One region of the Shewanella sp. AS16 genome, then DNA from elsewhere that is predicted to be linked to it. Evidence: predicted binding sites of a transcription regulator. Region 1 holds the regulator's gene; each other region holds the start of a gene.

The links. The regulator LexA, encoded in region 1, represses DNA repair genes until DNA is damaged. The targets are predictions, from matches to a motif close to TACTGTATNNNNATACAGTA.
Region 2: a site for LexA is predicted at 2,810-2,829, ahead of dinG (ATP-dependent DNA helicase DinG). Genes of this name have one in related genera too.
Region 3: a site for LexA is predicted at 2,718-2,737, ahead of recA (recombinase RecA). Genes of this name have one in related genera too.

Annotation. Positions count from the first base shown of each region.
Region 1 is NZ_JAKCLK010000002.1:658,758-663,927, reverse strand. It holds gene ctaD (cytochrome c oxidase subunit I) at 1-109, opposite strand, end outside; partial or broken gene coxB (cytochrome c oxidase subunit II) at 128-1,240, opposite strand; gene LZP73_RS07675 (cell division inhibitor SulA) at 1,641-2,153, opposite strand; gene lexA (transcriptional repressor LexA) at 2,150-2,767, opposite strand; gene plsB (glycerol-3-phosphate 1-O-acyltransferase PlsB) at 2,930-5,170, shown strand, end outside.
Region 2 is NZ_JAKCLK010000001.1:417,115-422,284, reverse strand. It holds gene LZP73_RS01915 (sulfite exporter TauE/SafE family protein) at 1-706, opposite strand, end outside; gene dinG (ATP-dependent DNA helicase DinG) at 715-2,787, opposite strand; gene LZP73_RS01905 (DNA polymerase II) at 2,890-5,170, shown strand, end outside.
Region 3 is NZ_JAKCLK010000003.1:351,969-357,138, forward strand. It holds gene mutS (DNA mismatch repair protein MutS) at 1-2,502, opposite strand, end outside; gene recA (recombinase RecA) at 2,833-3,897, shown strand; gene LZP73_RS10110 (regulatory protein RecX) at 3,894-4,352, shown strand; gene alaS (alanine--tRNA ligase) at 4,535-5,170, shown strand, end outside.

The DNA of each region.
Region 1 (5,170 bases):
ACCAACGCCAGATGCCCTTGGGCGCCTGGTGGTGATGGTCTTCCTCATGCAACTGAGTCTGATCGACAGGCTCGGCGACAGAGTTGAGTTCTCGGGTCAAAGTATTCATGCCTTTCCCTTACTTTCCGTGGTTATCGACATCGGCCGCTTGCACCGTATCGCCGGTATTGTTATCCCAGGCATTACGCTCGAAGGTGACAACGGCGGCGAGTTCCTGGGCCGTCAATTGCTTGCCGAAGGCCTGCATGGCCGTGCCGGGCCTGCCATTGATGACAGTTTCCAGGTGGTTGGCTATGGGGCCTGTGGCAACGGCGCTGCCCTTGAGTGAGGGGAATATGCCCGGCAGTCCCATGCCATTGGGCTGGTGACAGGCGGCACAGTGGCTCATATAGACCTGTTCCCCCTGGGCCATGAGTTCGTCCAGACTCAGGTTTTGTGTCAATGCCGCCTCGGCTTCGGCCGCCGCCGCATCGGCCGCGGCCCGCTGTGAACTGACCCAGGTATCGAACTCGGCCGCCGACACGGCCTGGACCACTATCGGCATGAAGCCATGTCCCTTGCCGCATAGCTCGGCGCATTGGCCGCGGTAAATGCCTTCCTTGTCGATCCGCGCCCAGGTTTCGTTGATGAACCCTGGGTTGGCGTCCTTCTTGATGGCGAAGGCCGGCAGCCACCAGGAGTGGATCACATCGTCTGAGGTCATCAGGAAACGTATTTTCCTGTGGGTCGGCAGCACCAGGGGTTTATCCACTTCGAGCAGATAGTTTTCCCCTTTGGCCTCGTTGCCCTCTATCTGGGACATGGGGGTGGCCAGGTTGCTGTAGAAGTCTATGTCCTGATCGAAGTAGCTGTAATGCCACTTCCATTGGGAACCTGTGATCTTGACCGTGAGTTCGGCGTCATGGGTGTCTTCCATGGCGACCAGTGTCTTGGTCGCTGGGATGGCCATGAGAATTAAGATGATGAAAGGCAGTATGGTCCAGGCTATCTCGACCTTGGTGCTTTCGTGGAAGTTGGCGGCAACTGCGCCCTTGGATTTCCTGTGGTTTATCATGGCATAAATCATTACACCGAAGACGACCACGCCGATGGCACAGCAGATATACAGAATGGTCATGTGCAAGTCATACACCTTGCCACTGATTTCTGTCACCCCCTGAGTCATGTTCAGGGGCATTTCTGCCGCCGCTAGATGAGGTGCGAATACCAGCACCAAGGCACAATACAACCATTGCTTCACAAGACTTCTCCTCTGCCAATTGCGAAACGCAACTACAAAGAAGAGTCACACAGTAAGTCTCAGCTCTATGTAAACTCTTCGGTTCCCAAAAAAGCGTTGATGACTTCAAAGTGCGTTGGCGGTTTTTACTCTTGGTCTATGTATCGTTACTGCCGGTATTAACCACGCTTGCACCTACGACTGAATATATCCATCCCTTAGGCCATGACTCAATCGTCTGGCTATGCCTGGCATGGAGCCAGGTGATAACGCTTGAATGCACGTTACCTTGTCCTACATTACTTGCTGTTCAGTTATTGATCAAGCTCGCTCTGCTTTCTAATTGACTGAAAAAATTGCTGAAAAAAAAAGCCTCATGGCGTGCGATGAGGCTTTGGAGATAGGCTGGCCCAGGATGGGGTCAATGTATGGGGCCGAATAATTGGTGTTGCTGGAACGCTTCGTGATTGTCAAACAAGGCTTCTCCCTGTAAGTGAACATTTACCTCTTCGAGGACTATGCCCATGGCTCTGGCACTCTTGGCGACCAGTTGCAGGCGGCGAATATCTCTGGCGTCGAGGGACTGGGTCCAGGAGATCACTGCGCTGGAGGTGCCGCTGGTGAGGGCTCTTTCCATCGCCCACAGCACTTCCACTTCATCCTTGGCATGCACCAGCAATACCCTGTCCATGCGCACCCCGGCCTTGGCCAGCAATTGCTTGTAGCCTATGGCATTGGGTGGGCTGATCAGCACTATCCAGCGGCCCTGCTGGCTCAGTTGTGCCAGTTGGGCACTGAGCTGTTGCAGCTCGGTGCGCCCCTGGGTCCGGGTCGGCATGGTGGTGATGTCTCTATGTTGGCTGTCCTGCACATGGCTGTCGAGATCCAGCCAGAGTCCAGGGTGGCGCGGCGCATTGCCCAGCAAATGTTTCATAGCCAGTCTCCATTACGTATTACGCCGACGGCGAGACCTTCTATGGTCAGGCTCTGGCAACTGAGATCCACCTTGATGGGGGAGTAGTCATCGTTTTCCGCGTGTAAATAAACCAGATTGCCTTTCTTCTCGAAGCGTTTAACAGTCACATCGTCTTCGACCCTGGCGACTATCACCTGGCCGTTGCGGGCCTGCTGCATCTTATGCACAGCGAGCAGATCGCCCTCGAGTATGCCGATATTCTTCATGCTGTCACCCCGGACCCTGAGCAGAAAGTCGGCGGCGGGATGAAACATGGCGGGATCGACCTGGTAGTACTGTTCCACATGTTCCTGGGCCAGAATCGGCTCACCGGCGGCGACCTGGCCTATCAGCGGCAAGCCGGCTTCCTGGGCCTCTTCTTCGTGGGGCAGGCGGATACCGCGGGAAGTGCCCGGCATGATTTCGATACAGCCTTTCTTCGCCAGGGCCTTGAGATGTTCCTCGGCGGCATTGGCGCTCTTGAATCCCAGACGGGTGGCAATCTCGGCCCGGGTAGGCGGCATGCCTGTGTCGGCGATGTTGCGTTTGATCAGCTCTAGAATTTCGGCTTGGCGTGGCGTCAAGGGTCTCATGGTCATTCCTGTTTTTCTATACAGTTACTGTTAGTATATACAGTATTATTTGCAGTGCAAGTATTAACCATTTTTTATGGGCTTAGCCGACTATTAGTGAATACTGGCCAGAGTCTGGTATTCTATCTGTCCGTTTGACGTGACTCATATTGCAAAAGAAGAATGCCAAAACAAGACTCTCTGTGGTTTAAATCCTTGCGTTGGATCCAGAAACAGCTGGTGCACACTATCGTTGTGCCACAGGATCCCTTCGCCGATCTCAATCTGGACCCGGGCAGACCGCTCGTCTATGTGATGAAGACTGAATCCGTCAGCGACATAGCGGCCCTGAATGACGTCACCGCCAAGTTGGGACTGCCGAGCCCCTATGAAGAGCTGGTGCTCGCCGATGGCCGGGTTCCCAGGGTGGTATGCCTGCAGGGGGGCAAGCCCATGTTTGGCCAGCGCCGCAATCATGAGGGTTTTCTCGAGAGTTTCAGGCTCCTGTTGGCCGCCCATAAACAGGATGCGACGCTGGACATCCAGCTGGTGCCTGTGAGCCTCTACTGGGGCCGGACCCCGGGCAAGGAAGATGACAGCATGCGGGCGGCTGTGCTGGAGCGGGAAAACCCCACCTGGCTGCGCAAGTGCCTGATGATCCTCTTCCTCGGGCGCCATAACTTCGTGCAATTCTCCAGTGCCGTATCCCTGAGGTATATGACGGACGAACACGGCACTGACATGGGCATAGCCCATAAGCTGGCGCGGGTCGCCAGGGTGCACTTCAGCCGCCAGCGCAAGGTGATGACGGGGCCACAGCTGCCCAATCGCCAGGCCTTGTTTCACGCCTTGCTGAAATCCGAGTCGCTGAAGAAGGCGATTCAGGAAGAGGCGGCCAACAAGAAGATCTCCGAGACCAAGGCCCGTGAGACAGCGATAGCCTACCTGGACGAGATCGCCGCCAACTATTCGGATAGCCTGGTGCGTATCGCCGAGCGTTTCCTCACCTGGCTGTGGAATAAGCTGTACAGTGGCATCAATATCAAGGGCGCCGAGCAGGTACGCCAGCTGCACCACGACGGCCACGAGATAGTCTATGTGCCTTGCCACCGCAGCCACATGGATTACCTGTTGCTGTCCTATATCCTCTATTACCAGGGCATGGTGCCGCCGCACATAGCCGCTGGGATCAACCTCAATTTCTGGCCCGCAGGCCCCATGTTCCGCCGTGGCGGTGCCTTCTTCATCCGCCGCAGCTTCAACGGCAACAAGCTCTATACCGCAGTGTTCCGCGAATATCTGGATCAGCTGTTTGCCAAGGGCTATTCGGTGGAGTACTTCACCGAGGGGGGGCGCTCGCGTACCGGCCGCCTCTTGGCCCCCAAGACGGGCATGCTGGCGATGACGATGAACAGTGTGCTGCGCGGCATAGAGAGGCCTGTGACCCTGGTGCCTGTGTACCTGGGTTATGACCATGTGATGGAGGTCGCCACCTATCACAAGGAACTGAGCGGCAAGAAGAAGCAGAAAGAATCTGTCTGGCAGGTGTTCGGTGCCATACGCAAGCTGGGCAACTTCGGCCAGGGTTATGTCAACTTCGGCGCCCCCATCACCCTCCAGTCCTTCCTCAACGAGATGGCGCCGGATTGGCGCAGCGAGTTGGCAGAAGATCCCGAGCAGAAGCCCAGCTGGCTGACGCCGGCGGTCAATACCCTGGCCAACAGGGTGATGACCCATATCAATGGCGCGGCGGCGGCCAGTTCGGTGACCCTGACCAGCCTGGTGCTGTTGGCGTCCGAACAGAATGCCCTGGAGCGCACCCAGCTGGAACGTCAGCTGGATCTCTATCTGAACCTGTTGAAACAGGTGCCATACACCAGCTATACCTCGGTGGCCGAAGGCGATGGCAAGTCCCTGGTGCAACAGGGGCTGGAGCTGAATAAATTTACCCTGGAGACAGACTCGCTCGGTGACATCATTTCCATCGCCGAGGCCGATGCCGTCTCCATGACCTATTACCGCAACAATGTGATCCATCTGCTGATCCTGCCGTCGTTGATCGCCAGCTGCATGCTGCATTACGAGACCTGCAGCCGTCGGCAGATCCACGCCATAGTGGCGGATTTCTATCCGCTGATGAAGGCCGAGCTGTTCATGGGCATAGAAGATATCGACGCCTATGTGGAGCGGGTGCTGGATCTGTTTGTCGCCGAACAGTTGGTGACGGAAGAGGCGCATTTCAGCGTCAACGAGCCACACGCAGGTAAACTTGAACTGCTGGCCGGCACCGTCAGTGAGACATTGCAACGCTATGCCATCATCTTCAATTTCCTGGCGGCCAAACCCGATATGGAACGCTCGGAGCTCGAATCCGGGAGTCACCTGCTGGCGCAGCGCCTGGGTGCCTTGCATGGCATCACGGCC
Region 2 (5,170 bases), on a different contig from region 1:
TGAAAGGCAAACCGAATTTGATGGCCGTGTGGGCGCCTATGAAAGATCCTAACATCATGCAGAGCCCAAGCCAGAGGCCGATATGCAGCTGCACTTGCCCCAGGAGGCCGAAGATGATCAGCGCGCTCAGGTTGCTGGTGAAGGTCATGGCGCGGGCCAAGCCGCAGCTATGCAGCAGGGGCAGCCTATACAAACGGGCGGAGGAGACAGTCCAGAATGCCCCTATGCCTGGGCCGGCGAAGCCATCGTAGCCGCCCAAAGCCAGGCCCTGCAGCCATTGAGTCGGTTTAGCCCCGGGTTTGCTTGGCGCCAGGCTCTGGGCATTGCCCATGGCGGCGGGGTTGAGCAAGGTATAGAGGGCGATGGCTATGATGAGCAGCGGCAGGAGTTTTTCCAGCCACAGATTGTCGATCAGATACACCAGGCCGCTGCCGGCCACGGCGCCGATGAAGGTGGCGATGAAGGCGTGATACCAGAAGGCTGGGGTAAACAGCCGCTGGCGGTAATAGGTGAAGGCGGCCATGGAGGAGCCGAAACAGGCCGCCAACTTATTGGTGCCGAGCGCCAGATGGGGGGGCAGCCCCAAGGTCAAGAGCGCCGGAATGGATAACAAGCCACCGCCACCTACGACTGCGTCGATAAATCCCGCTATGAGGCCCAACCCGGCCAATAAGGCCCAATCGCCGGGCGTGAGTAATAGCTCCAAGGCGTTTCCTATTCAATTACCCGTCGAAAGGGCGGCAATGCATCGAGCAAGGATTTGCCGTAGCGTTTGGAGACCAGGCGCCGGTCCAGTATGGTAACCCGGCCATAGTCCTGTTCCTTACGTAATAATCTACCACAACTCTGTATCAGCTTGCGCGAGGCATCGGGAATGGTCAATTGCAGGAAGGGATTACCGCCCTTTACCTTGATGTATTCGGCATGGGCCTGCTCGACCGGCGAGGTGGGCACGGCAAAGGGCAACTTGGTGACGATCAGGTTGGTCAAATAATCGCCTGGCAAGTCCAGACCTTCGGAGAAGCTGCCGGTACCGAAGATGATACTGGGCTCACCCTTGTCGCAGCGGGCCTTATGGGTCTCGAGCAACTGCTGCCGCGGGGCATTGCCCTGTATCAGCAACTCCGTGGTTATCTTGCCATCGAGCAAGTCGACGACCTTCTCCATTTGCCAATAGGAAGCGAACAGCACCAGGGTCGCCATCTCGCCGTCGACCAGCGTTAAAATTTGTTCGGCAAGCTCCGGGGTATAGGCGTCTTCCGTCGGCTCGGTGCGCATCCTGGGCAGATAGAGGGTGGCATTATTCTCGTAATCGAATGGCGACTGCAGCGCCAGATAGCGGCTGCCATCCTTGACCGACAGTCCCACCTGGTGGGTGAAATGATCGAAACTGTTCAGCGCCCTCAGGGTGGCGCTGCATAACACCACGCCGGCGGCCTTCTGCCACAGCATGGACTCGAGCATGAAGCCGACTTCGATGGGCGAGGCGCTGAACAGGTAATCTATCTGCTTACCGCTGAGCAACTCTACCCAGCGCGCCATGGGGGCGCCTTTATGCTTGTCTTCCTTGGCCATCATCTTCCACAGCTTATGCAGATTTTCCAGCCGTTGCAGCATGAAGCCGGTTTCCGATAGCAGGGCTTCGGCCTGATGTTTGGGGATCTCGCCGTCCTTGATGGCTTCGCTCAGCAGGGTCGACATCTTGTTGAATTGTTTCAGCGCCGAGCCCGAGGCGGTGGCCAGGTTCTCGGCTTGGATCAACAGGGCAGGTGGCAGCTTGCCATGCTCGAAGCGCAAGCGATTTTCCGGATTGTCGAACAACTTGGTCTGGGTATCGCAATAGTGCGCCACTTGGTTGAGCAGGCCGATGAGATCCTGCAAGTGATCCTGCATCGCCTGTGCCGGCGCTATTATGTTATTGCTCTTGATTTGATTCTGTAATTTAGTCGTTAGCTTAGCGATTTTTTCCAGCCAGTCGCAGGCGCCCCTGAGTGTCGCCTGTGCGCTGGAGAAGTCGCGGGCGACTATGGGAAGGTGGTGCGCTTCGTCTATGACGTAGAACATCTCCTCGGGATCCGGCAGTATCACGCCGCCACCCAGCTCAAGATCGGCAAACAGCAGGCTGTGGTTGGCGATCAACACATCCCAGGTATCCACGTCCTCACGGGCCTTATGAAAAGGGCAATTTCTGTGACTGGCAACCTGGCGATGACAGCTGTGCTTGTCGCAGGCGATCTGCTGCCATAAATGGTCCGGAAGCGGTGTTGTCAGGGTGTCGAGCTCGCCGTTCCACCGGCCTTCATGGTAGTCCTTATGCAAGCTGTGCAACATGGCAACCTGGCTCTGATCCGGTTTGGTCTGCCACATGGCCATCTGGGTGCCGTTGTCCGCCCCTATCAGCAGTTCCAGCTTGGCGAGGCAGACATACCGCTGGCGGCCCTTGACCAGACCGAAACGAAAATTCAGCCCAGATTGCTGCAGGAAGAAGGGTAGGTCCTTATGCAACAACTGCTCCTGCAGTGCGACCGTCGCTGTGGCGATACAGACCTTCTTCTTGCTCGTCAGGGCGAGCGGGATACTGCCAAGAATGTAGGACAAGGACTTGCCTATGCCTGTGCCTGCCTCGACGACGATAATGCGTCTATGCTTGTCATATTCACCGGCAAGTGTCTTAGATATTTCAGCCACCATATAGTTTTGCTCGCGCCTGGAGCGAAAATTAGGCAGGGCTGCGGCTATGTCTTTATAGATGCCGCGGATCTGAGTTTTTACTTTGTCCGGTAACATGGGTCGGCCAGTGAATAATTAATGCTGTACATAATAACAGTGTTCTCTTAGCCTAAGAACCTTTTCCGGCCTAGATTTGCATTTTTATTGGAACCCGTCGCCATGAGTACAGCCACAAGCGCACCAACCCGCCTGAAGGGGCGGGTGCTGACGCGCCATGCCATTCATCGCCATGGCGCGCTGGTGTTGCAATATTTCCTCGCAACCGAGTCCGGCCCCGTGCTGGTGGAAGTGGAGCGGGTCGAGCACCTGAGCTTCTGTCACCAGACGGACGCCGCCAGGCTGCTGGCCGGGATTGGACGCTCGGACGTCAGGAGCCAACCTCTGGCCCTGAAGAGCTTCGCACACCAGAGCGTCAGCGGGTTATACGCCAGGACAGCCCAGGCACACAGGCAAGTCATCAGGGTTGCCAAGGACGCGGATGTGCCCCTGTTCGAGGCAGATATCAAGGCCGAGAACCGCTTCCTCATAGAGCGCTTCATCGCCCTGGACGCCGAATTTCAGGGGGTGATGGCGCCCGCTCAAACGGCGCAGCAGCACGAGGCCGAGTCTTCAGCCGGGCTGCGCGCCTGTCTTGGGGCCGAAATACCCCTGTTCAAGGCACAAAGAGCCAGGCGCACCGAGCTGAGCCAAGGGCTCAAGCTTATCTCACTGGATTTTGAATGCAGTGCCGAGGGCGAACTCTATTCGGTCGGCCTCTATGGCAAGGACTATCAGAAAGTCATCATGGTCGGCGCCGAGCAGGCGCATAGCGCAGCTTATCTCGAATGGGTGGCCGATGAAGCGGCCTTGATCCTGCGCCTCATTCACTGGTTTGCCGACTATGATCCCGATGTGATCATCGGCTGGGCCGTGGTGACTTTCGACTTGGCATTGTTATCGCGCCGCGCCGGTTTGCATGGCATTGAGCTGACGCTCGGCAGAGCCGCTACGCCACTCGGCTGGAAGGTCGAGGGCAAGTATCGCCCCGAAACCCTGTCTCTGCCCGGGCGTGTGGTGCTCGATGGCATAGATTGGCTCAAGGCCGCCTTCTACCGTTTCGACAGCTTCTCCCTGGAAAACGTCGCCCAGGCATTGCTGGGGGAGGGGAAGGCCATTCACGATGTCGATAATAGGCTGGAGGAAATAGCGCTGCTTTTTCGCCAGGATAAACCTGCGCTGGCGCACTATAACCTGAACGACAGCCGCCTGGTGTGGGAGATATTCGCCAAGACCCAGCTGCTGGACTTCGCCATTGAGAGGGCCAGGCTCACAGGGCTGGAGTTTGGCCGGGTCGGTGCCTCTGTGGCCGCCTTCAACAACTTGTACCTGCCGTACCTGCACCGTGCCGGCTTTGTGGCGCCGGCGCTGGCGGCCAGTGACGGCCTGGAAAGCCCCGGCGGTTATGTGATGGACTCCATTCCCGGCCTCTACCGGCACATCTTGGTGCTGGATTTCAAGAGCCTGTATCCATCCATCATCCGAACCTTCCTCATAGATCCTAAGGGATTGATCGAAGGGGAGGCCTTGGCCGATGAGCTGTGTGTTGCCGGCTTTCTCGGCGCCCGCTTCAGTCGCAACGCCCCCATATTGCCTAAGTTGATCGGCACCCTGGCGGCGCAGCGGGAAAAGGCCAAGGCAGACAAGAATGCGCCGCTGTCACAGGCGATAAAAATCATCATGAATTCCCTCTACGGTGTGCTTGGGTCCAGGGGATGCGTGTTCCATGATGCCCGCTTGGCCAGCTCCATTACCCTCAGGGGCCATGAAATCATGAAACAAACCCGGGCCTGGATCGAAGCCATGGGTTACAGAGTCATCTACGGGGACACAGATTCCACCTTCGTCTGGTTGGGAGAAGCGCCCCAGGTGACTGATATAGATGCCTTGGGGCGGGAGTTGGCAGATAAGATCACTCAGCTTTGGCAGCAACGTCTCAAGGAAACATTTGCCCTTGAGAGCTTTCTGGAACTCGAGTTCGAATGTCATTACGAGCAATTCTTCATGCCGACCCTAAGGGGCTCGGACGAAGGCAGCAAGAAGCGTTATGTGGGTGCCAGCAGAAATGCTGCCGGTGAATTGGTGTTGGTCTTCAAGGGCATGGAGCAGGTTCGTAGCGATTGGAGTCCGTTGGCGCGACGGGTACAGTTCGATCTCTATCAGCGCATGTTCAATCGTCTCGACATAGTCGATTACCTGAAATCCGTGATTGAGGAATTGCACCAGGGGAAGTTGGATGCAGAGCTGGTATTCAGCAAGCGCCTGCGCCGTAACATCGAAGACTATACCGCCAAGTCATCACCTCACGTCAAGGCGGCGCAGTTGTTATGCACCCATACCCAAGATCCGGGGTTTGGCCGCCGAGGCGCTCAGATTGATTATCTGATCACCCTCAACGGGCCCG
Region 3 (5,170 bases), on a different contig from region 1:
GGCCTGGAGCCGCAGCAGCGCCTGGGACTCCTGCTGCAGTGGCTGCAGGGACAGGGCCTGCTGCGCGGGGAGGCCGTCCTGATGGGGTTGATCCCGGCTCTCCAGCTGATGCAACTTGAACTTGGCGGCCTTGATCACCTGTGCCGGCACCCCGGCCAAAGCGGCGACCTGCAAGCCATAACTCTTGCTGGCGGCGCCTTCCTGCACCGCATGCATGAAGGCTATGGTGTCTTCATGCTCTACCGCGTCCAGATGGACGTTATGGACCCCGGCGAGCAATTCCGGCAGCTGAGTCAGCTCGAAATAATGGGTGGCGAACAGTGTCATGGCGGCGACCTTTTGCGCCAGGTATTCGGCCGCCGACCAGGCCAGCGACAGGCCGTCATAGGTCGAGGTGCCGCGGCCAATTTCATCCATCAGCACCAGGCTGTTGGCGCTGGCGTTATGGAGTATATTGGCGGTTTCCGTCATCTCCACCATGAAGGTCGAGCGGCCGGAGGCCAAGTCGTCCGATGCCCCTATGCGGGTAAAGATCCTGTCTACCTGGCCTATCACGGCTTTTTGTGCCGGCACGAAACAGCCTATGTGTGCCATCAGGGTGATGAGCGCCACCTGGCGCATATAGGTGGATTTACCGCCCATGTTGGGGCCTGTGACTATCAGCATGCGCCTGTCAGAATTGAGTTCGACCGGATTGGCGATGAAAGGCGTCTGACTGACCCGCTCGACCACAGGATGGCGACCCGATTCAATCTGGATCCCGACCTGCTCTCTCAGCTCGGGTCTTTGGTAATCCAGGGTCTCGGCCCGATCGGCAAAGTTGCTCAGCACATCCAGTTCGGCCGCGGCGCGGGCGAAGAGCTGCAACTCATGGAGCCTGGGCAGCAGCAGCTCGAACAACTGCTCCCACAGCTGCTTCTCCAGTGCCAATGCCTTGCCCTGGCTCGACAGCACTTTCTCCTCATATTCCTTCAGCTCAGGGGTGATGTAGCGCTCGGTATTCTTGAGCGTCTGTCGCCGCTGGTAACTCAGAGGCACCTGGGAGGATTGCAGGCGGCTGACTTCTATGTAATAGCCATGGACTCTGTTGTAGCCCACCTTGAGGGTGGCGATGCCGGTTCTGGCCTTCTCACGCTGCTCCAGTTGCACCAGGTAGTCGCTGGCGCCTTCACTCAGGCCACGCCATTCATCCAGCTCGGCATGGTAACCCGGGCGGATCACCCCGCCGTCACGGATGAGCATGGGCGGGTTATCCACTATGGCGCGCGCCAGCAAGGCATGCTCCTCGGGAAATTCGCCCAATTGGCTGGCGAGTCTGTGGATATGGCTGGAGTGGCAAGAGCCCAACAGCTGCTGGATCTCAGGCAGCAAAGCCAGCGCCTGGCGCAGACGGGCGAAGTCCCGCGGCCTGGCGGAGCGCAGTGCCAGCCTGGCCATGATGCGCTCGACATCCCCCAGCGCCTTGAGTTGTTGATGCAGCCCGGCGTATTCTCCCGAGTCGAGCAATTCCTGCACTATCTCCTGACGGGCGGTTATGGCTTGGTGATCCCGCAAGGGTTGATGGATCCAGCGCTGCAACATGCGGCTGCCCATGGGGGTGGCGGTATTGTCCAGCACTGAGGCCAGGGTATTGTCGCGGCCACCGCCGAGGTTGCTGGTCAGTTCCAGATTGCGCCGGGTCGCGGCATCCAGCACTATGGTATCGCTCTGGTTGAATCTGACTATCGAGTTGATGTGCGGCAGGGCCGTGCGCTGGGTGTCCTTGACGTATTGCATCAGGCAGCCGGCGGCCTGCAGGGATGTGCGGGCATCGGCGATACCGAAGCCATGCAGATCTTTGGTGCCGAATTGCTCCAGCAGCAGGCGCACACTGGTGTCGTAATCGAATTCCCATTCGGGACGGCGGCGCTTGCCCTTGAAGCGCTCGATAAGGCCCATCTGGCTAAAATCTTCACTGTAGAGGATCTCGACCGGGTGGGTGCGCTGCAGCTCGGCCTCCAATGCCTCACAGGTCTCCAGCTCGGCGATGACGAAGCGACCGGAAGACACGTCCAGGGTGGCATAACCGAATCCCAGTTTGCCCTGATACACGGCCGCCAGCAGATTGTCCTGCCGCTCCTGCAGCAGGGCTTCATCCGTCAGTGTGCCAGGGGTGACTATCCGTACTACCTTGCGTTCCACTGGGCCCTTGGAGGTAGCGGGATCCCCTATCTGCTCACAGATGGCGACGGACTGGCCAATCTGCACCAGTTTCGCCAGGTAACCTTCGACCGCATGATAGGGGATCCCTGCCATGGGAATGGGATCACCGCCACTCTTGCCCCTCGCCGTCAAGGAGATCCCCAGCATTTCGGAGGCGCGCTTGGCGTCGTCGTAGAAGAGTTCGTAGAAATCGCCCATGCGATAGAAGAGCAGCATGTCTGGATGCTCGGCCTTCATCGACAAATACTGGCGCATCATGGGGGTATGTTTTTCTAGCTGATCACTGGCTATGAGATTCATTAACGGCTTTTATCCCTTGTCCTTTTTCCGCAGGTTTTGGCTGACCCATGGCGGCTTTCAATTCTGCGGCCAATATTAACAATTTTTTTGAATGAGTAGCGGTTTTATCTGTGCTTCAGGGCGCAAAAGATGGGTTATTTTGGCTTTTTCCCGAGCCGGCAGCGCACAAATATCTGGGTGACAAGGAGTTAAAATAAATTTTACCCAGCACTTGATACTGTATGATTGTACAGTATACTAGTGAGCATATTGAGACAGGCAGTGTTAACTCTTTTGTCTCGCACCATACTTTTTTACACGCACGATCGCGTGGTCGGAGAGGGAACAGGAATGAAGGTAGATCCAAATAAAGAGAAAGCACTTGCCGCCGTGTTGGGCCAGATCGAGAAACAGTTCGGTAAAGGTTCCATCATGAAACTGGGTGAGGATCGTTCCATGGACGTGGAAACCATCTCTACCGGTTCTCTGTCATTGGATGTTGCCCTCGGCGCCGGCGGTTTGCCTATGGGGCGTATCGTCGAGATCTATGGTCCAGAGTCATCGGGTAAAACCACTCTGACACTGGAAGTGATCGCCGCCGCTCAGCGCGAAGGCAAGACCTGTGCCTTCATAGATGCCGAGCATGCACTGGATCCTATCTACGCCCAGAAGCTGGGTGTAGACATAGATAACCTCCTGTGTTCTCAACCAGATACGGGTGAACAGGCGCTGGAGATCTGTGATGCCCTGACCCGCAGCGGTGCCGTGGACGTGATCATCGTCGACTCGGTCGCCGCCCTGACGCCTAAAGCCGAGATCGAAGGTGAAATAGGCGATTCGCACATGGGCTTGGCGGCCCGTATGATGAGTCAGGCGATGCGTAAGTTGGCGGGCAACCTGAAACAGTCCAACACCTTGCTGATCTTCATCAACCAGATACGTATGAAGATAGGGGTGATGTTCGGCAACCCTGAAACCACCACGGGCGGTAATGCGCTCAAGTTCTATGCTTCCGTTCGTCTGGATATCCGCCGTACCGGCGCCATCAAGGAAGGCGACGAAGTGGTAGGCAACGAGACCCGCGTCAAAGTGGTGAAGAACAAGATTGCCGCGCCCTTCAAGCAGGCCGAATTCCAAATCCTCTATGGCCAGGGCATCAACCGCACAGGCGAGTTGGTCGACCTGGGTGTGGCCCACAAGCTGGTGGAAAAAGCCGGTGCCTGGTACAGCTACAAGGGCGACAAGATAGGTCAGGGCCGTGCCAACGCCGGTAAATATCTGATTGAAAACCCTGCGATTGCCGCCGAGATCGACGGTGCCTTGCGTGCCTTGTTGCTGAGCAAGGGCGGTGCGCCTGTGGCTAAGCCGGCGGCCGGCGATGAGAACGTAGATCTGGAAACAGGCGAAGTATTCTGAGCCAGTCGGCCCGACAAGTTGCGGTAGCGCTGCTGGCGCGCCGCGATTATTCCAGGCATGAAATCAAGGCCAAGTTGCTGCTCAAGGGCTTCGAGACCGTCGAGATAGAGTCAGTGCTCGACGGCTGCGAAGCCAGCGGTTTTCTCGATGACAACCGCTATGCAGATCTGTTGCTGCGCAGCCATATCACCAAGGGCCATGGCCTGGGACGCATCAAACAGGCGATGGCCCAGAAGGGCCTTTGCGCCGGAACTATTGCCGCCGCAGTGGACAGATCCTCTTGTGACTGGTTCGAGCTCGCCAAGAGCAAGGCAGTCAAGAAATACACAGATCCCCGCACCCAGGACATGAAAGAGAAAGCCAGGCGCATTCGCTTCCTCATGGGGCAAGGCTTCAGCTACGATCAGATAGCCTACGCCTTGGATTACGATCCCTACGATGAATCGTCATTCTGAGTCTCACATCTGCTGCAACCCTTAACCCCGGCTTTCAAAATCCCACTCCCGGCCCGCTATCTGCCAAACAGCACTGGTCGTACTCCCTCAGTCTGCTTATAATGCTGGGAAAAATAGGCATTCCGGCTGCATCGCAAACCCGGATGTTGTTTAATTCAGACTTACCCAATTCAGGATGATTTATGTATCAAACCACCGCAGAGCTTAGAAGCGCTTTCCTGGAGTTTTTCAGCAAGAATGGTCACCAGATAGTGGACAGCAGTTCCCTGGTGCCAGGCAATGATCCTACCTTGCTGTTCAATAACGCCGGAATGAACCAGTTTAAAGATGTCTTCCTGGGGATGGATAAACGCAGCTATACCCGAGCCACGAGCTCACAACGCTGCGTGCGCGCCGGTGGTAAGCATAACGATTTGGATAACGTGGGCTACACGGCCAGGCATCACACCTTTTTCGAGATGCTGGGTAACTTCAGCTTCGGTGATTACTTCAAGGAAGAGGCGATTCGTTACGCCTGGACTTTTCTGACCGAGACCCTGCAACTGCCCAAAGAGCGTCTGTGCGTGACTGTGTACGAGACGGACGATGAAGCCTTCGACATCTGGGCCCAGAAGATAGGTGTGCCCAAAGAAAACATCATCCGCATAGGCGACAACAAGGGCGCGGCTTATGCGTCGGATAACTTCTGGCAGATGGGTGACACAGGCCCATGTGGTCCCTGTACCGAAATTTTCTATGATCATGGCGAGCATATCTGGGGCGGCCGTCCCGGCACTCCAGAGGAAGATGGCGATCGTTTCATCGAGATCTGGAACATA